3 linked regions of the Panacibacter ginsenosidivorans genome follow. The protein of the gene in region 1 interacts with the protein of each later gene in a pairwise test. Links are inferred from orthologs where the notes say so. Each region holds a gene or a part of one and is shown in the gene's direction. Other genes may lie near its edges.

Region 1 (6,709 bases):
ACCCGCCACCGTTGCTTCTGAAGACAACTTACAGGCTAATGAGAACAAAACCCTGTTCATGATTTATCCCAATCCTGCAAAAGATATACTGCATGTACAAACAAATGGTAATACTTCATTTTCATTATTAAATCAAAATGGTAAAATATTACTTATAAAAAATGTTAATGGCAGTGGTACAATTGATGTTTCTAAAATTACTGCAGGTGTTTATTATTTGATAAACAATAGCAATAGAGAAGTGAAGAAAATAATTGTAGAAAAGTAAATATTGTTGGTAAAATAATGCGCACACAAAAGCCGCGTAAGGCATATGATTATAAGATTGCCACATTCCGATATGTCTAACACACAAAGCTATAATCGGGATTCGCAATGACGTTCCTTCTTGTTGATGAACGTTCTTCAGTACAAGAGTGCGACGCAACAGAAGGATCATCGTTAATCTGCAGCCCGGTTCATAAAATGCTTTCAATTGTTTGTGTTGAGACATAACTGTTTTTATTATTAAATACCAATGCATACATTTGCGCCCTATTCATAAAATCTATCTTATTTATGGCAACAACAGCAGACATCAGCCGCGGCCAGATATTGAAACTTGATGGCAGTCTTTATTCAGTGGTTGAATTTGGCGAGAACAAAACTGCCCGTGCCGCAGCAAAAGTGTGGGCTAAATTAAAAGGGGTTGACAATAACCGTACTATTGAAAAAACATGGAACAGTGGGGAAACTATTTTTCCTGTACGCGTGGAAAAGAAGGCCTATCAATACCTGTATAAAGATGAGTCGGGCTATAACCTGATGAACAATGAAACTTTTGAGCAAATTGCATTAGGCGAAGAAATGATTGATGCACCACAGTTTTTAAAAGATGGCAGTGAAGTGTTTGTTTTCATCAATACAGAAACAGATTTACCTATTGGCGCAGAATTGCCTGAAAAGATTGTTGTAAAAATTACCTATTGTGAACCTGGTGTTCGTGGCGATACTGCTACCCGTGCTTTAAAAGCTGCAACTGTTGAGACCGGTGCGGTGGTAAATGTGCCCTTGTTTGTAAATGAAGGAGAACTAATACGTATCAACACCAGGAACGGTGAATATGTAGAAAGAGTAAAAGAATAAAATTAACGCTGCAGTTTTTGCAATAATTCATAAAAAGAGGATGGCCACAAACCGTCCTTTTCTTTTAGCAACAAAGGCTGATTTTGATAAAAACAGAAATAAGAAAAACATGTCTTTTTATCAAAAATTGCCTACTTTGCTCCTCCTTTCGGGGTAAAATCGCTTAAAAACATTACAAAATCCCAAAAATTCGAATTATGGACTTCAAGCAGATACAGGAACTTATTAAGATCATCAACAAGAGCAACATTGGGGAAATTAGTATTGAAGAAAAAGAGTTTAAAATTACCATCAAACAAAAAGAAGACAACATACAAACAGTGGTTACAGCTGCACCCGCACCTGTTTATGCTGCACCTGCACCGGCAGCCCCGACCGCAACGTCAGCTTCTGCGCCTGCAGCCGCTGCTCCTAAGGCTGATAACCTTATAACAATAAAGAGCCCGATGATCGGTACATTCTACCGTAAATCATCTCCGGATAAACCCAATTTTATAGAAGTGGGTGATGAAGTTTCACCAGGCAAAACAGTTTGCATTATTGAGGCAATGAAACTCTTTAATGAAATAGAAAGCGAAGTCAGCGGCAAGATCGTAAAAGTTTTAGTTGATGATGCAAGCCCTGTAGAATATGACCAGCCACTCTTCCTGGTTGAGCCAGCTTAATTTGAAGATGAGGCAATTTGAAAATTTGAAAATGTTTGTAAAAGCATTTCAATTTCAGCTTGCCTTTATTTAAGACATTTTCAAATCATCAAATTTTCAAATTGAAAACATGTTCAAAAAAGTACTTATAGCCAATCGTGGCGAAATTGCTCTTCGTGTTATCAGAACCTGCCGCGAAATGGGCATCAAAACCGTTGCTGTTTATTCTACCGCAGATAAAGACAGTTTACATGTAAAGTTTGCAGATGAAGCCGTTTGTATTGGCAAACCCCAGAGTAGTGAATCATACCTGAATATCCCTCATATTATGGCTGCTGCAGAAATTACTAATGCAGACGCTATTCATCCTGGTTATGGTTTTTTGGCAGAGAATGCCAAGTTCTCAAAAATCTGTGCAGACCATGGTATCAAATTCATTGGCCCAACACCAGAGATGATCAACTCAATGGGAGATAAGATCACTGCAAAAGATACCATGATCAAAGCCGGCGTACCTGTTGTACCCGGTGGTGAAGGTTTGCTTGAAAGTGTATCGCAAGCGAAAGCACTTGCCAAAGAAATCGGATACCCCGTGATCTTAAAAGCAACTGCAGGTGGTGGTGGTAAAGGTATGCGTGTAGTTTGGCAGGAAAGCGATATAGAAAAAAACTACAATACTGCGAAACAGGAAGCTGGCGCATCTTTTAAAAACGATGGTATCTATATGGAAAAATTCGTGGAAGAACCACGCCATATAGAAATACAGGTTGCAGGTGATCGTTATGGCACTGTTTGCCACCTTAGTGAAAGAGATTGCTCTATTCAGCGTCGTCACCAGAAACTGGTAGAAGAATCGCCTTCTCCTTTTATGACTGCTGAACTTCGTGAAAAGATGGGAGCAGCAGCTATTAAAGCTGCCAGCGCTATTGCTTATGAAAGTGTTGGGACAATTGAATTTCTTGTTGATAAGCACCGCAATTTCTACTTCATGGAAATGAATACGCGTATACAGGTAGAGCATTGTGTAACAGAAGAAGTGATCAATTTTGATCTTATAAAAGAACAGATAAAAATTGCCATGGGGGAGAAGATCTCCGGGCAAAGTTATACGCCACAAATGCATGCTATTGAATGTCGCATAAATGCTGAAGATCCATATAATGATTTTCGTCCGTCACCCGGTAAGATCACCACACTTAACACACCCGGTGGTCATGGTGTACGGGTAGATAGCCATGTATATACAGGTTATACCATCCCACCGTATTACGATTCCATGATAGGAAAACTCATTGCTATTGCGCGTACAAGAGATGAAGCCATCAACACTATGTACCGTGCTTTAAGCGAGTATGTAATTGAAGGTGTAAAAACAACGATTCCTTTTCACCTGCAACTGATGCAGAACGAAGATTTCAGGAAAGGAAATTTCACCACCAAGTTTCTTGAATCATTCAAAATGGTTTAATAAAAAAATCCCGCTGCTAAAGCGGGATTTTTATTTTTATATACTTAGCTGCAATACCGTTATGAGGCTTCGTTGTGTCACTCACTTGTACTTTTAAAACAGGTATGAACTATCAGGTATCAGCGTTCATTAAGCAGCGCATATTTAAACTGATATCTAACTGCGGATTGCTGAAATCCATTCCTCAGTACAAGAGTGCGACGCAAGAAAAGCTGATTAAATAATCAAATGCCAGGAACAAAAACCAAAAACGATAAACTACAAACTGTTTTCCTATATTTGCGCACCAAATTTGAATACAAGTGGCAACTAAATTTTCCAAAGAAACTTATATGTACTGGTACGAATTAATGCAATTGATTCGCCAGTTTGAGCTGAAGGCTGAAGAAATGTATAAAATGGCCGGTAAGATCCGTGGTTTTTTTCACGCTTATATAGGCCAGGAAGGCATTGGTGCCGGTTGTATGACAGCTACACGCCAGGAAGATCCGTTTATCACCGGTTACCGCGATCATGGTTTGGCCCTGGCAAAAGGCGTAAGCGCCGACGCCTGTATGGCTGAACTATATGGAAAAGCCACAGGATGCGCGAAAGGCAAGGGTGGTAGTATGCATTTCTTTAGTAAGGAGCATTATTTTTTTGGTGGTCACGGTATAGTTGGTGCCCAAATAGGTACAGGCGCAGGAATTGCGTTTGCAGAACAATACAAAGGCACAGACAACATCGTGCTTTGTTTTTTTGGAGATGGTGCTGCACGCCAGGGCATATTACATGAAACATTCAATCTTGCCATGACGTGGAAATTACCTGTTGTGTTCATTTGTGAAAACAATAATTATGCAATGGGTACTTCAGTGGAAAGAACATCAAACGTTGTAGATATTTATAAACTGGCTGATGCTTACGAAATGCCTGCAGATAAAGTGGATGGCATGAGTTGCGAAGCTGTACACGATGCGGTAGCACGTGCTGTAAAGAGAGCAAGAGAAGGTGGTGGACCTACATTGCTTGAAATGAAAACGTACCGCTACAAAGGCCACTCTATTTCTGACCCACAAAAATACCGTACAAAAGAAGAGGTTGATGAATACAAAGAACGTGATCCAATAGCGCTGGTTTTAAATACAATCAAGGAAAATAATTTTGCTACTGATGAAGAAATTGCGGCTATTGATGCACGTATTAATGCGGTAGTGGAAGCAAGTGTTAAGTTTGCTGAGGAAAGTCCATGGCCGGCAGATGATGAACTATTGAAAGATGTATATGTAGATCAGCATTATCCTTTCATTGTTGATTAAATAAAAAGATAAAACATTTTATAAATCCCAAATATCTCAATTCAAAAATTTCAAAATTCCAACATGGCTGATAAGAAAGTGCAGGTAGTAGAATCCGGCGACGCGCTGCTAAAAATCGAAAGTTTCTGGAAAAAATATTCAAAACAGGTATTGATTGCATTAGGTGTTATTGTGATAGCCGTTGGTGGTTGGTATGGTTATCAGTCATTCATCGTTGCACCAAAAGAAGAACAGGCCGCCAATGCTATTTACAAAGCAGAAGCAAATTTTCGTAAAGACTCTTTGACAGCAGCTTTAAAAGGCGATGCAAAGAGTAAAGGTTTTCTTTACATCATAAGCAACTACGGCGGAACAAAATCTGCAAACATTGCTAATTACTATGCTGGTCTTTGTTACCTGCGTACCGGTGATTTCAATAACGCCGTAAAGTACCTGAAAGATTTTTCAACAGATGCAAAGCAGATACAGATGATGGCTTACGGCGCACTGGGTGATGCTTATGGCGAGCTTGGTAAAAATGATGATGCTGTAACTTATTATAAGAAAGCTGCTGAAACATTTGATGCAGACCAGTTGAATGCTTCTGAATATCTTTTCCGTGCAGGTCTAAAGCTTGAACTGATGGGCAAAACAACAGAAGCTGTTCAGGTATATAAGGAATTAAAAGAGAAATTTCCGCAGACAGAAAAAGGCTACCAGGCCGATAAATATATTTATCGTTTAATTGTTGAACCAAACGACTTTAGTTCAAAATAATGTAATGACAACAAAAGGAAATAACGCATTAAACAAAGGCATCCCCCAGCTAAAGGATGCCTTTGTAGTTATTGTTAAAACCGAATGGAACGCACCAATTGTAAACAAGCTGGAAGCTGGTGCCAAAAAGGTTTTAAATAAATCAGGAATCAGTTTTAAAGTGCTTACTGTTCCTGGTGCTGTTGAGATCCCTTTTATCATTAAGCAGTATGCAGAAAGTATTCAAACACCTGCAGATGCATTCATTGCATTGGGCACTGTGATCCGTGGCGACACGCCTCATTTTGATTATGTGTGCAAAGCAATTACTGATGGCGTATTGTCTTTAAACATGATGCTCGAAGTGCCAACCATCTTTGGTGTGCTTACTGTGAATGATGAGCAACAGGCCAAAGAAAGGGTAGGTGGTAAACACGGGCATAAAGGAGAAGAGGCTGCAATTACCGCCATAAAAATGATCAAGCTAAACAGGTCATTAAATAAATAATTTTTGAGCCGGCCTTTTGCTTTTTACTGAAGCATCAGTTATTTTATTTTGGTTTCAGTGAATGCCGTAAATGTTATTTATGAGGTCATCTACGGCATTTCATGGCATCACCTGTTGCGTCGCACTATTTTACAATATATCTTTTTGCAACAGAGAAGGTATGTATTTAGATTATGTTCTTAATTCACTTACTGCATGAACGTTCAGATTTTTATACCATGTTTTGTTGATCAGTTATATCCTTCTGTTGCATTCAACATGGTAAAGGTTTTGCGCAAGGCAGGTTGTATAGTTGAATACAATAGTAATCAAACCTGTTGCGGGCAACCTGCATTCAATGCAGGCTTCTGGAACGAATCCAAAGATGTCTGCAGCAAGTTCATCAAAGATTTTAGTGGCAGTGATTATATAGTTGCTCCAAGTGCAAGTTGTACAGGTTTTGTAAGAAATTATTATGGCAAACTTTTCGAAGATTCTTCTGTTCACAAAGAAGTAAAAGAGCTTGGCAACCGTTTGTATGAATTCTCAGAGTTTCTTATTAAAGTATTAGAGATAGATAATTTTGGCGCAACGCTTGAGGGCAAAGCCACCTATCATGATAGTTGTGCAGCCCTAAGAGAATGTAAGATTAAAGAAGAGCCAAGAAGATTATTGAGCAAGGTTGCGGGTCTTCAGCTAACTGAAATGAACGATGTAGAAACCTGTTGCGGCTTTGGTGGCACATTTGCCGTAAAGTTTGAACCCATCAGTATTGCAATGGCAGACCAAAAAGTAACCAATGCTTTAGAAACAAATGCAGATTACATTATCAGTACAGATATGAGTTGCCTTATGCATTTAGATGGTTATATAAAAAATAAAAACGCCAATATACAAACCATGCATCTTGCCGATGTTCTTGCAAGCGGGTGGTAAAAATACATCTAAGGTT
Region 2 (6,633 bases), 210 kb from region 1 along the record:
CTATACCCTGTGATTATTCTGCATATTCTGTCTGAATTTATTTATTAATCGATAGAAGATTCATGCTCTAAATTTTAGCTGAAAATATTCGTTCACATGAAACAAAATAACAAAAGTAAACCTGCAATGTTATTCAGTTAAGAAGCAGAAATTAAGCTAATGGAATCCATCATTAACAGATTAATATTTAACCTGACTACTAAACCAAAAAGAATGAAAACAAAATTATTTTTTCTTCCGGTTATCATGTTTTTGTTATGCGTTGGGGTTATGGTTTTACAATCCTGCCGCAAAGCAAGCGAACTCTCACCTTTGGAAGATAAAACACTTACAGCAGCAGATGCATCACAAGCAGCATCTAATGGCAAACCAAATATCATCCTGATACTAGCAGATGATGTGGGTTATGGTATTCCTACCGTTGATGGAGGTGAAAGTTTTCAAACGCCAAACATTGATAAGCTGGCAAATGCAGGTATGCGGTTTACCAATTGTTATGGTTCACCACTTTGTTCTCCTTCAAGAACTATGTTCATGACGGGTAAATATAATTTCCGCAATTATTCAGAGTGGGGAGTGCTTGACTTGAATCAAAAAATGATGTCGAATGTATTACAGGGTGCAGGTTATGCAACTTATGTAGCTGCCAAGTGGGAGTTTGACGGGGGTGATGCTTCTATAAGAGCTCACGGTTTTGATGGTTATAGTGTATGGAATGCATTTGTTGGAGATAACGGCTCGCATTATAAAACTCCGCGTATTTATGAGAACGGTACTTATTTGCCCGATAATTTAGTAGCAAATCTTTATGGGGATGATATTTTCACTGATCGTGTAATTTCTTTCGTAAAACAAAATAAGAATAATAATTTCTTTGTTTACTTTCCGATAACGCTTTGTCATTACCCGTATTCACCAACACCTGATGATCCTGAATTTGCCACATGGGATAATAAAACGAGTACTCCGGATACAGCTTATTTCCCATCTATGGTAAAATATATGGATAAAAAGATCGGGCAGTTAATGGATTCTTTAAGGGCATGGAACCTTTTCAATAATACTATAGTAATGTTTGTAGGTGATAATGGAACACCTCATAATATTTGGTTTACACAGGATGGTGTTTACCAGGAAGGGGCAAAATCAACTACAACAATCCTTGGTACCCATGTACCATTAATTGTTTCCTGGCCTGCAGGTGGTGTTACAGGCGGACAGGTAAACAATAACCTGATAGATTTTACTGACTTTATGCCAACTGCAATAGAAGCTGCAGGCGCTACAGTGCCTGCTGATTACGGACAAACAGATGGCTTAAGTTTTTTAAACCAGCTAAAAGGATTCTCTACTCCAAAAAGAGATTGGATATTTTGTCATTATAAGCCAGGTACCAATCAACCTAATGGAGATAAAGTGAGAAGATGGATCAACAATACTACTTATAAACTTTATGATAGTACCGGTAAGTTTTATAACATAGTCCTTGATCCTAAAGAAAAAAATCCGATAAAAAAATCGGCTATGACGCCTCAGGAAAAAGCGATCCGACAACAGTTCCAGGCCACAATGGATACATTGCATTAAAATAATTTTTTGTAACAACGTTTGTAGATATCCCTGCAAAATTCAAAATTTTGCAGGGTTTTGTTTTTCCTGTTCAATTCATAGTCTGCAGATGAACGAAATGCGACGCAACGAAGATCAACAAGAATTACCGAAGCTGGTATCAAAATATTTATATCCGAAATTATTTTGCTTACACTACATTGATTTCATTATTAAATTGCAGTGCCGGAAAAGTAAGCGTTAAAAAATATATTATGGCAACCATTCTTGATCTTGTTGGCAATACACCGATAGTGGAGTTAAAGAACATTACTGTAAATAAAAATGTTACTATTTATGCCAAGCTTGAAGGGGATAACCCCGGTGGCAGTGTAAAAGACCGTGCAGCATACGGTATGATTAAAGGTGCACTTGATCGCGGGGAAATAAAACCTGGCATAAAATTAATTGAAGCAACAAGTGGCAATACGGGTATTGCGCTTGCTATGATAGCAAGTTTATTTGGTGTGCCAATAGAATTAGTAATGCCCGAAGATGCAACCAGAGAAAGGATTTTAACTATGCAGGCCTTTGGAGCAACAGTGGTGCTTACACCTCAGGCAAGATCTATGGAAGGCGCTATTGATTATGCGAATGAGCAGGTTGCAAAAGGCGGTTACCTTATGCTAAACCAGTTTGCAAATCCAGATAATTACCGGATGCATTACCGCACTACAGGCCCGGAAATATGGAAAGACACAGAAGGTAAAGTAACACATTTCGTTTCTGCCATGGGTACTACAGGCACCATCATGGGTGTGTCAAGATATTTGAAAGAACAAAATCCTGCTGTGCAGATAGTAGGCTGCCAGCCCACAGACGGATCGCATATACCCGGCATACGCAAATGGCCAATTGCATATTTGCCAAAAATTTTTGAAAGAGATCGTGTTGACCGCATTATAGAAGTAGATGAAAAAGATGCACGCAACATGGCCAAAAAATTGGCAACAAGAGAAGCAATCTTCAGTGGAATGAGCAGCGGCGGTGCGGCACATGCTGCTATAAAACTTTCCCGGGAATTAAAAGAAGGCATTATTGTTTTTATTGTCTGCGATCGTGGCGACAGGTATTTATCTTCCGACCTTTTTGATTAGTATTTTTCTTTGCCTGGCTTAAGTACTACTATTAAGCTTTTATTGTGTCACTCACTTGTACGTTCATTTCATTTCTGAGCAAAATATAGTATAACAATTTTAATAAGGCTATCTTATTGTTTCTAAAAACAACAGGACATTATTAAGCTGGTATAATGGCGCTAACAAAATTATTCAACGATTTCTTCAATAGTGAAAAAGCTGGTGGGCTTGTATTGGTTGCTTGTACAATATTATCGCTTGCGCTTGCTAATTCTGCCTGGCAGCATGATTATATAGGTTTGTGGCATACAGATATTCTTGGGCTTAGTTTGGAGCATTGGATAAATGATGGTCTTATGGCCATTTTCTTTTTATTGATAGGCCTGGAACTGGAAAGAGAATTGTACGTTGGCGAATTGTCAAATTTAAAAAATGCTTTGCTTCCTGTACTTGGTGCATTAGGCGGCATGATCATACCCGCCTGTATTTTTTTGTTCTTCAATTTTAGAACACCAACACAATCCGGTGCAGGCATTCCTATGGCAACTGATATTGCTTTTTCATTAGGCATTCTTGCATTGCTTGGAAGTAAAGTGCCTGCTTCTTTAAAGATATTCCTAACAGCTTTAGCCGTAATTGATGACCTTGGCGCGATAATAATTATTGCTGTTTTTTACACAGGAACTTTATCTGTTATAAATCTTCTTATTGCTTTATTTGTCTTCGGGATTTTGCTTCTGCTTAACCGGCTAAAAATTCATAACCTTATTCCATACATAATAGGAGGCATTGTAATGTGGTATTTCATGTTACAGTCAGGAGTGCATACAACTATCGCAGGAGTATTGTTAGCGTTTGCAGTACCTTTTGGCGATGGGAGTATACGCTCTCCTTCTTATAAACTGCAGCATGTATTACATAAACCTGTTGCTTTTATTATTATGCCATTATTTGCATTAGCTAATACGGGTATTATTATTCATGTTAACTGGTACGAAGGTTTTGCGGATAACAACAGCATTGGTATTTTATCAGGACTTGTTGCAGGCAAACCAACAGGTATAATATTATTTTGTTTTCTTGCTGTAATTACGGGTGTTTGCTCATTACCGCCCGATGTAAAATGGAAACATCTATTTGGGGCAGGATTATTGGCAGGTATAGGTTTTACCATGTCGATTTTTATTACACAGCTTGCTTACACAAATGAAACTACTATTAATAGTTCAAAGTTTATGGTATTAATTGCTTCGCTTATATCAGGAATACTTGGTTTTAGCTGGTTGAAATCAGTATTTAAAAGAGATTAAACAAAAAGAAGCATTTATAAAACAGATGAGTTATATTAAATTTCTTTTGAAAATGCTAACATGAAAACGCATATCAACTTCTTCTTATTTTTATTTGCTGTTAGTCTACCCTTATGCACTGCAAAAAAAGAAAATAACATGCAGGAACAAATTATTACTGAATTAAAAAAAATAGATTCTCTGATACGGGACGTTAATTATAACGTATCCATGGCAAGCGTATTGGAAAAGGCTTACTATATCTCACAAGGTGAAGCTGCTCCTGTATTTCCTGTTTTGAGCGAAGATAACAGCACCTTATTAACAAGTGTAAAAGAAGAAAAAATAGCAACCAATTTATCGGGATTTTATGCATTGGAATGTGGCGTTACTTTTTTATGCAACCAATCTGGTCAAACACCGGTAGCATGGTTTGAAAAAATTGTCGCTAACACTTTGGATTCAAATACAGCATTATTGCTTGATCGCTTTGCAAATGCCACATGGAAAGCAGCACAACCATTCAGAGATCTTAAAAGAATTACAAGACCTACTTTTACTGTAGCCAATTTTTTGCCTCAGGATGAAATTATAAAAGACCAGGTTCAGATTAAGAATGCAGCTTCAAAATTATTGGCATCTATGCAGGATGTAACACATAGCAGCACAGAGGTTCAAATGAAAAAGATCCGCGGTCTTATGCAAAGCAAAAATTTTGCTTTGGAGATGGCCGAAGCAATGCATAAGGGTTATTACACAAGCCAGCAGCAAACCCCGCCTGTTTTTTTATTACCCCGGGATGATACTGCAGTAACAAAAAAATCAGCTGCAGAACAAAAAGTAGCTACAAATGTGGCAGGATTCTATGCATTGGAGTGTGGCCTTAGTTATTTTGCTACAACTAAAAATGTTTTGCCATCTTACATGTTACGATCAATAATAAATGATTCAATAAGTAAAGATGATAAGATGTTGTTGCTGCGTTTTGCCAATGCCACATGGAAAGCCGGCCAGCCATTTCGTGGATTGAACCGAATTGAGAAAGAGAATTTTGTGCCTTTTTATTTTCTTGATGAAACCGAAATAGAAAAAGATATGGTGCAAATAAAAGCGGCAGCACAAAAATTATTGAACGATCTGAGGTGAAACTAAACTTTCTAATTGATATGCTAAATATTCTATCTGCTCTTTACTGATGGGTATTGATTAAACAGTACAAGTGAGTGACACAACGATGCTGCTATGAAAAACTACAGCCTGCACCCATAAACAAATTTCTAACTGCCTGAATCTTCTTTTGCTACCCATTAACAAACTTTTCATATAAGAATTTGTCAAAGCTTTTGTGAAATAACACTTGTTAGTTGAATTGGTACAAGTATTGAATTTATATGCTTATTCAACAACAACTAAAATTTATAAAATGAAAGCAAAATTCAACAACTCTCTTTTCACTGTTTTATCTATGACGGTATTAATGAGTTGCAGCACTTCACGAAGCGCTACAGCTCAATACCCGGATGATAACGACAGGTATGACAATTATCAGGATGATGATTCTTATAATGATGATGACAATGATTATTATGATGAACCTTCTGAATCAGATGTAAACATAAATGTTTTTGTAAATGAATTAAGTCCTTACGGGCACTGGATAAATTCTCCATCTTACGGCCAGGTCTGGATTCCTTATGAAACTGGCTTTACTCCTTACTACACAAGGGGCCATTGGGTATACAGTAACTATGGATGGACATGGGCTTCTGACTACAGATGGGGTTGGGCGCCTTTTCACTACGGTCGCTGGGCAAACGATCCTTTCTATGGCTGGATGTGGGTGCCGGGTTATCAATGGGGCCCTGCATGGGTAGGCTGGAGAACAGGTGGTGATTATTATGGTTGGGCGCCACTTGCACCCGGCATTAACATCAGCATAGGCTTTGGTTTTGGTAATTATATGCCTGCTAATAACTGGTGTTTCGTACCAAGGCGATATATAGGCTATAATAACTTTAACCGTTATGCAGTCAACAGAAGCCGCAATGTTACCATCATTAGAAATACTACTATTATCAACAATACGAATATCTATCGCAATACAAGGTATGTAACAGGGCCAAGCAGGATGGAAGTGGAAAGATATACAGGCAGAAGGGTTAATGAATTAAGAGTAAGCAATAGTGCAAGACCAGGTGCAACAAGAATTACCAATAATAACACCGTTAATATTTACAGGCCGCAGGTAAACAGGAATCCTGCAATAAGAAATGATAACCGTAACAGCAGGATAGATGCTAATGGTAACGGTTTACCATCTCATAATAACAATACGCCAAATCAAAATCCAAGAGTTATAAGAACTCCGGAAAGACGTACTGATAATAACAATAATAACGACAACAGAAAGCCTGATCCAAGAGATCGTGTAAATGATAACAGGAACAATAATCATGTTGATATAAACAGAGACATGACTAATGACATCAACAGGAACAGAGATAACAATAGCAACAGGAATAATAATCAAAGAAGAGACAACGATATCACTACCAGGCCTCCACAACAAAATGATAACCGTTACCCAGATAACAGGAATTACAACAACAGAAACAACGATCAGCAGAACAGGCAGAATAATCAAAGGCCACCATCAG
Region 3 (6,596 bases), 2.1 Mb from region 1 along the record:
AGGCGTTGCATTGTTCAGAGAAGAAGTGGCCAAAGGTATGAGTCAGGCTGCAGAACAAATGAAACAAGCCAACCTTGACACAAACGTTATTCTCTTTAGCATGTGGACAGAAGCAATCAAAAATTTTGCTGAAGTTGGTAAAGGCAATATTATGTTTCTTGATGGAAGTACAGATGGCATGCAAAAAACAATGAACCAGATAATGGCCATGTTGAAGATGAATACCGATAAACAGAAATAATAACTAATTAGTAAACAGTAGAAATATCGGCCGGAAATTTCCGGCCGATATTTTTTTGTTGTTTGTTTTATTGCTGCGTAAGGATAAAAAGTACAAGTGTGCGACGCAACAGGCGACGCCACAACTGCTTTAGCCGGGTTCATAATTTTCCCCTTTGTGCAAAATCTTTCTTAAATCATACACAGGTTGATAATTTATACACACATTGTCCGTTGTTTTGAGTTAACACATACTTTAGCAAAAACCTAATTTATATCATGGTTGTATTATTACAGGTTCAGGACAGCGTTACAACAGCCATAAATGCAGTAGCGCCGCAAACAGAAAGTGCATGGAGCATATTACAGAAAGGCGGTTTTTTGATGTATCCTTTATACGCATTATTTGTGGCCACCATTTTTGTTTTTTTTGAACGCTTTTTTGCTATTAATAAAGCTTCAAAGATCGATGCAAATTTTATGAGCATCATCCGCGATAATATTATGACAGGCAACCTGAGCGCTGCAAGAAATCTTGCAAAAAATACTGACAATGCTGTTGCACGCATTATAGACAAAGGCATTCAGCGCATTGGTAAACCAATTGATGCCATTGAAAAAAGCATGGAGAATGTAGGCAATCTTGAAGTGTATAAAATGGAACGCAATATTTCTATTTTATCGCTGGTGTATGGCATTGCGCCTATGATCGGTTTTCTTGGAACCATCTTTGGTATGTTGCAATTGTTCTCGGCCATCAGTACAACAGGAGATTTTACACCTGCTTCCATTGCGGGTGGTATTTATACAAAAATGGTAACGTCTGCAAGTGGTCTGATCATTGGTTTGCTTGCTTACCTGGCTTATAATTTTTTGAATGCACAGATCGGTAAAACGGTAAATAAAATGGAAGCAGCAAGCGCAGATTTTGTAGATATGTTGCAGGAGCCAACACGCTAATTTTTTATGAGCTAAGCTTTTGAATAAGCATTAAGCTTTCGTTGCGTCGCACACTTGTACGTTCAGATTTTTTCTCAAACGGAAACAACAGTAATAAAGACAAATGAAACTGAAAAGAAGCAAATCACATGGAGAACTTCACGCTAATGCGCTGAACGATATCCTGTTCATACTGTTGTTCTTTTTTCTTATTGTATCTACACTTGCCAATCCAAATATTGTAAAAGTGAATAACCCTGCGGGCAAAAAAGATACAAAAGCAAAACAGAATATTGTAATCTCTATTGATAAGGCACAGAAATTATATCTTGGTCAAAAGCTTATTGATATAAACATGATCGATACTATTCTCAAAGCAGAAGTAATGAAGCAAAGAGCCTTTGTAGATACACCTTCTGTAGTTGTTAATGCAGATACTTCTGCATATTATGGAGAAGTATTCAAAGTTATGCAAAGCGCTAAACGTGCCGGGGCAAAGGTTGTAGCTATTGTTAAGTAAAGCTTGCTTTTACCATTCTGTCTTTTCCCTGCATGTCTTTTTTTATTTCAATATTTGAATAGCCTTTCTGCTTAAGTAAATCCTTTACTTCATTTCCCAGCATCTCATTGATCTCAAAAAAAAGTTGACCATCTTTGTTTAAATGCTGCAAGCCAAGTTCAGTAATAGTTTTATAAAATAATAAAGCGTCTTCATCGGGAACAAATAATGCAAGGTGTGGTTCATGCAATAATACATTATCACGCATTTCTTTTTCTTCTGATTGCTTTATATATGGTGGATTACTTACAATGATATCAAAAAGTGGAAGTGAGTTCCATTTATCCCTGTCGAGGATATTTGTTTTATAAAAAGTTATATCTACGTTTTGTGTTACAGCATTTTTCTTTGCAACATTTAATGCGTCTTCAGAAACATCTAATGCATGCACATCAAGTTCCGGGAGTTTCTTTTTCAAAGCAATAGGAATACAACCGCTACCAGTTCCAATATCTAAAACTTTTTGATTTTTTACTTTTGACTTTTTAGTCTCTTCAACAATCCACATTACCAGTTCTTCCGTTTCAGGTCTTGGTATCAATACATTTTCATCAACATAAAATTTTATTCCTGCAAACCAAGCTTCGTGCAAAATATATTGTACAGGCTTGTGTTGTAGTAATTGTTCTGTATAAGTTTTTAGCGATTCCTCTTGCAAAATATTTAAAGGAAACTGCTTATTGGTTATTCTGTCAATTCTTTTGAAGCCAGTAATATGTTCGATTGTCCAGTCTGCAATATTGGCTGATTCCCTGTCATCATACAGTTCAAACAATTGATACATGAGTTGAGTATAAGCTTCCTGGATGCCCATACTGCAATGTTAAGATGATTTCGGTTAGTTTTGCGGCTTGCAAATATGTTGCGTAAAGATCAGAACGTACAAGTGTGCGACGCAACAACATTTAATAGTAGCAATACAGCTGGGCCAATAAAAATAAATGACAGCAGACGAACAATACATGCACCGTTGTTTACAGCTTGCAGAAATGGGAGCAGGTTTTGTTGCCCCCAATCCTATGGTGGGTGCGGTGTTGGTATATAAAGGCAGGATAATTGGCGAAGGCTATCACATGCAATATGGCAAGGCACATGCGGAAGTAAATTGTATTAACAGTGTTGCAGAAAAGGATCATGATTTGATTGCTTCATCCACTATCTATGTTTCACTTGAACCTTGTGCACATTTTGGCAAAACACCACCCTGCGCCGATCTTATCATAGCAAAGAAAATTCCAAATGTTGTTGTTGGTTGCAGAGATCCTTTTAAAGAAGTTGATGGCAAAGGAATTGAAAAACTTTTAGCCGCAGGTATTGATGTAAAAGTTGGTGTACTTGAATCAGCTTGCAAAGAATTGAATAAACGATTCTTTACATTTCATTCAGAACACAGACCATATATTATTTTGAAATGGGCGCAAACAGCGAATAAAAAAATTGCAACCTCACCCAAACCCTCTCCAAAGGAGAGGGCTTTAAAACAAACAGATAAAAGATTACTTATTACAAATGCATTGACCAATAAACTCGTACATAAATGGCGTAGTGAAGAAGCCGCGATATTGGTTGGTACCAACACTGCTTTATTGGATGATCCTGAATTATCAAACCGGTTATGGAGTGGTAAAAGCCCAACAAGGTTGGTTGTGGATATGCATTTGCGTTTGCCACGCAACTTGAAAATCTTTGATGGAAAACAACCGACAATTATTTTTAACACATTGCAACATTCAGAAGATGTTTTCAAAATTCTCCCCCCACCGGGGGGAGTTAGAGGGGGGCTTTACCAGGTTACAGATGATGTAAGTATTGTTCATCAAATACTCAATGCCTGTTACCAAAATAATATTCAAAGTATACTGGTAGAAGGTGGCGCAAAACTGCTGCAAACTTTTATTGATGAAGGCTTGTGGGATGAAGCAAGAATTATAACAAACGAGTTATTGATTGTTGAGGAAGGCTTAGCAGCACCGGAGTTAAGCAATCATCAATTTACAGGTTCAACAAAAATTTTGGATGACAGGATAGCTCACTACAAGAAAACTAATTAATGCAACAAAAGGAGTTTTACAATACAGTAGGTCAGCAATCCGTAGCCGAATTTAAAGATAGAGGCAGTCGCTTTCTGGCGTATGCTTTCCCTATAAAAGATGTTGAGGAATTTAAAAATCATTTGCAGCAATTAAAGAAAGAACATCCAAAAGCAGTGCACCATTGCTTTGCTTACCGCATTGGTTTAGATGGCAATAATTTTCGTGTAAGCGATGATGGCGAACCTTCCGGCACAGCAGGCAAACCAATACTTGGGCAAATAGACAGTAAAGAGCTTACCAATACGCTGGTTGTTGTAGTTCGCTATTTTGGCGGCACCTTATTAGGGGTGCCTGGTCTTATTAATGCTTATAAAAACGCCACATCTATGGCGTTGCAGTTAACTACGATAATTGCAAAAGCGGTAGAAGTTAATTATATGTTGCAGTACGATTACACGCAGATGAATGACGTGATGATCCTTGTAAAAAAATACAATTGCAGCATATTGGCACAGGAAACACAGTTATTCTGCATTTTAAAAGTTGGTGTGCCTTTGAGCAGGCTTGAAGAATTTTTGTACAAGATCCGTGATCTTCGAAACATAGAAGTTCAAAAGATTAAATAATAGGGAACGGTTTTTGTTTATAGCGTTCAATTGGAAAAGATTAAGGCTGTTTTATTTAAGCTCATTTTCTATTCTTTCTTCGTTCCTCTTTACATTATCTTTACCATCTTTGCTGACTTTATAATGACAAAGTGAAATAATGACTGCTCAAAAACGCATCGCAATATTTGGTTCTACAGGTTCAATCGGTACACAGGCTTTGGAAGTAATTGCTGCCAATCCTGATAAATTCTCCGTTGAGATACTTACTGCGCATACCAATGATGAATTACTTATTCAGCAGGCATTAAAGTTTGAGCCCAATATGGTGGTAATAGTGGATGAGAAAAAATACCAGCGGGTAAAAGATGCACTTTCCAAAACCCATGTAAAAGTATTTACAGGCGAAGATGCATTGGATGAGGTTGCCGCAATGGATTGCTATGATATAATGCTGGCTGCTATCGTAGGTTTTGCAGGATTGAAACCCACCTTGAAAGCTATTGAAAATGGTAAGACAATTGGTTTGGCTAATAAAGAAACACTGGTAGTTGCCGGTGATATTGTAATGCGCAAAGCCTCAGAAAACAAGGCTCCGGTAATACCCGTGGATAGCGAGCACTCCGCTATTTTTCAATGTCTTGTTGGCGAGAGCAGGAACCCCATTGAAAAAGTAATTCTTACGGCGAGCGGCGGCCCGTTTCTTGGCAAGAAACCCAACTTTTTGGTCAATGTAAAACGAGACCATGCATTGCAGCATCCCAACTGGAGCATGGGTGCAAAAATCACTATAGATTCTGCAACACTTATGAACAAAGGGCTTGAAATGGTAGAAGCAAAGTGGCTCTTTAACTTAAAGCCCGAACAGGTACAGGTAGTCATTCACCCGCAAAGCATTATTCATAGTATGGTGCAGTTTGAAGACGGCAGCGTAAAAGCACAAATGGGTTTGCCAGATATGAAACTGCCCATTCAATATGCTTTGGGTTTCCCGGAAAGATTACCTAACCAGTTTCCACGCTATGATTTTAAAAAGCCTAATACACTAACGTTTGAAGAGCCTGATACACGCACGTTCCGCAATCTTGTACTTGCCACAGAGGCATTGTATAAGGGTGGTAATATGCCCTGCATTCTTAATGCTGCCAATGAAATTGCCGTGTTTGCCTTCCTGCGCAACCGCATTGGTTTTCTGGACATCACAGAAATGGTGGAACGTACCATGAACAAAATCACGTTCATAGAAAATCCCACTTTAGATGAATATTTTGACAGCGACGGCGAGGCCCGCAATTTTGCCGCTTCTCTTATACAGATGTAGCTAAACATAATATCTGTTTTCGTTAACGATGAATGTGCTATTATTGCACCTGCTTTTTCAGGGCTATTTAGCTTTTGTTGTGTCACTCACTTGTACGTCTTGTTCTTTATTCAGCAAAGTGTAATCATGTTCAGCAGATAACAGAACGTTGAAGAGTGCGACGCAACGGAAGCTTTATTAAAAAACAAAAGCTGGGTTCATAAATTTAAAAACAAAAAAAGTCCCTGTAGGGATTTAAGGAAGTATGACTTTATTAGCGATCAACTGGGGTAATACGGGAATGCAGGCTTTACAATTTATTCTATCTTTTTCAATACTTGTTACGCTGCACGAATTAGGACATTTTCTTACTGCACGCTGGTTCAAATGCCGCGTGGAAAAATTCTACCTGTTCTTTAATCCATGGTTTAGTTTGTGGAAGAAAAAAATTGGCGAGACTGAATACGGTTTTGGTTGGGTGCCGTTTGGTGGATATGTAAAAATATCCGGCATGATCGATGAGAGCATGGATAAGGAACAATTAAAACTGCCTCCTCAGCCTTATGAATTCAGGAGCAAACCAGCATGGCAGCGATTGATTATTATGCTGGCAGGTATTGTGGTTAATCTTATTCTTGGTTTTCTTATTTATGCAATGATGCTTTGGCATTGGGGTGAGGAATATATTCCTACCAATAAAATGACTTACGGCATTGCAACAGATTCTTTATCGCAGAGCATTGGTCTAAAAAGCGGCGATAAAATCCTAACTGCTGACGGGCAATATATAGATAAGTTTGATAAGATAAGAATGAGCGTGCTGCTAAACTCTACAAAGAATCTTACAGTTGACAGAAATGGAGAAAAAGTAAACATAGCAATTCCTGATGATTTCTCCAGTAACCTGATACATTTTAAAGATCTTGGTTATATTGGTTTGC

Evidence for each region.
Region 2: the proteins of accC (region 1) and cysM interact in binary tests that used the Escherichia coli proteins (3 or more experiments, as listed by UniProt). The link is inferred for Panacibacter ginsenosidivorans from one-to-one orthologs.
Region 3: the proteins of accC (region 1) and ribD interact in binary tests that used the Escherichia coli proteins (3 or more experiments, as listed by UniProt). The link is inferred for Panacibacter ginsenosidivorans from one-to-one orthologs.

The regions. Positions count from the first base shown.
Region 1 is NZ_CP042435.1:167,527-174,235, forward strand. Bases 1,120-4,068 are described here. They hold accC (acetyl-CoA carboxylase biotin carboxylase subunit), read left to right. Parts: upstream 1,120-1,899; coding sequence 1,900-3,237; downstream 3,238-4,068. Other genes in these bases: efp (elongation factor P), read left to right, coding at 1,120-1,125; accB (acetyl-CoA carboxylase biotin carboxyl carrier protein), read left to right, coding at 1,323-1,790; pdhA (pyruvate dehydrogenase (acetyl-transferring) E1 component subunit alpha), read left to right, coding at 3,540-4,068. Outside these bases: FRZ67_RS00715 (T9SS type A sorting domain-containing protein), read left to right, coding at 1-268; more of efp, read left to right, coding at 559-1,119; more of pdhA, read left to right, coding at 4,069-4,535; FRZ67_RS00740 (tetratricopeptide repeat protein), read left to right, coding at 4,599-5,291; ribH (6,7-dimethyl-8-ribityllumazine synthase), read left to right, coding at 5,296-5,778; FRZ67_RS00750 ((Fe-S)-binding protein), read left to right, coding at 5,974-6,693; FRZ67_RS00755 (glucosamine-6-phosphate deaminase), read right to left, coding at 6,702-6,709. UniProt on the Escherichia coli protein: This protein is a component of the acetyl coenzyme A carboxylase complex; first, biotin carboxylase catalyzes the carboxylation of the carrier protein and then the transcarboxylase transfers the carboxyl group to form malonyl-CoA.
Region 2 is NZ_CP042435.1:379,074-385,706, reverse strand. The notes cover bases 892-3,764. They hold cysM (cysteine synthase CysM), read left to right. Parts: upstream 892-1,823; coding sequence 1,824-2,705; downstream 2,706-3,764. Other genes in these bases: nhaA (Na+/H+ antiporter NhaA), read left to right, coding at 2,861-3,764; FRZ67_RS01545 (sulfatase-like hydrolase/transferase), read left to right, coding at 892-1,587. Also shown: more of FRZ67_RS01545, read left to right, coding at 214-891; more of nhaA, read left to right, coding at 3,765-3,997; FRZ67_RS01530 (hypothetical protein), read left to right, coding at 4,136-5,122; FRZ67_RS01525 (DUF6600 domain-containing protein), read left to right, coding at 5,400-6,633. UniProt on the Escherichia coli protein: Two cysteine synthase enzymes are found. Both catalyze the same reaction. Cysteine synthase B can also use thiosulfate in place of sulfide to give cysteine thiosulfonate as a product.
Region 3 is NZ_CP042435.1:2,248,645-2,255,240, forward strand. Bases 1,878-4,713 are described here. They hold ribD (bifunctional diaminohydroxyphosphoribosylaminopyrimidine deaminase/5-amino-6-(5-phosphoribosylamino)uracil reductase RibD), read left to right. Parts: upstream 1,878-2,658; coding sequence 2,659-3,768; downstream 3,769-4,713. Other genes in these bases: prmC (peptide chain release factor N(5)-glutamine methyltransferase), read right to left, coding at 1,878-2,531; FRZ67_RS09435 (IMPACT family protein), read left to right, coding at 3,768-4,376; FRZ67_RS09440 (1-deoxy-D-xylulose-5-phosphate reductoisomerase), read left to right, coding at 4,516-4,713. Outside these bases: FRZ67_RS09410 (SPFH domain-containing protein), read left to right, coding at 1-241; FRZ67_RS09415 (MotA/TolQ/ExbB proton channel family protein), read left to right, coding at 499-1,179; FRZ67_RS09420 (ExbD/TolR family protein), read left to right, coding at 1,283-1,678; more of prmC, read right to left, coding at 1,671-1,877; more of FRZ67_RS09440, read left to right, coding at 4,714-5,676; RIP metalloprotease RseP, read left to right, coding at 5,921-6,596. UniProt on the Escherichia coli protein: Converts 2,5-diamino-6-(ribosylamino)-4(3h)-pyrimidinone 5'-phosphate into 5-amino-6-(ribosylamino)-2,4(1h,3h)-pyrimidinedione 5'-phosphate.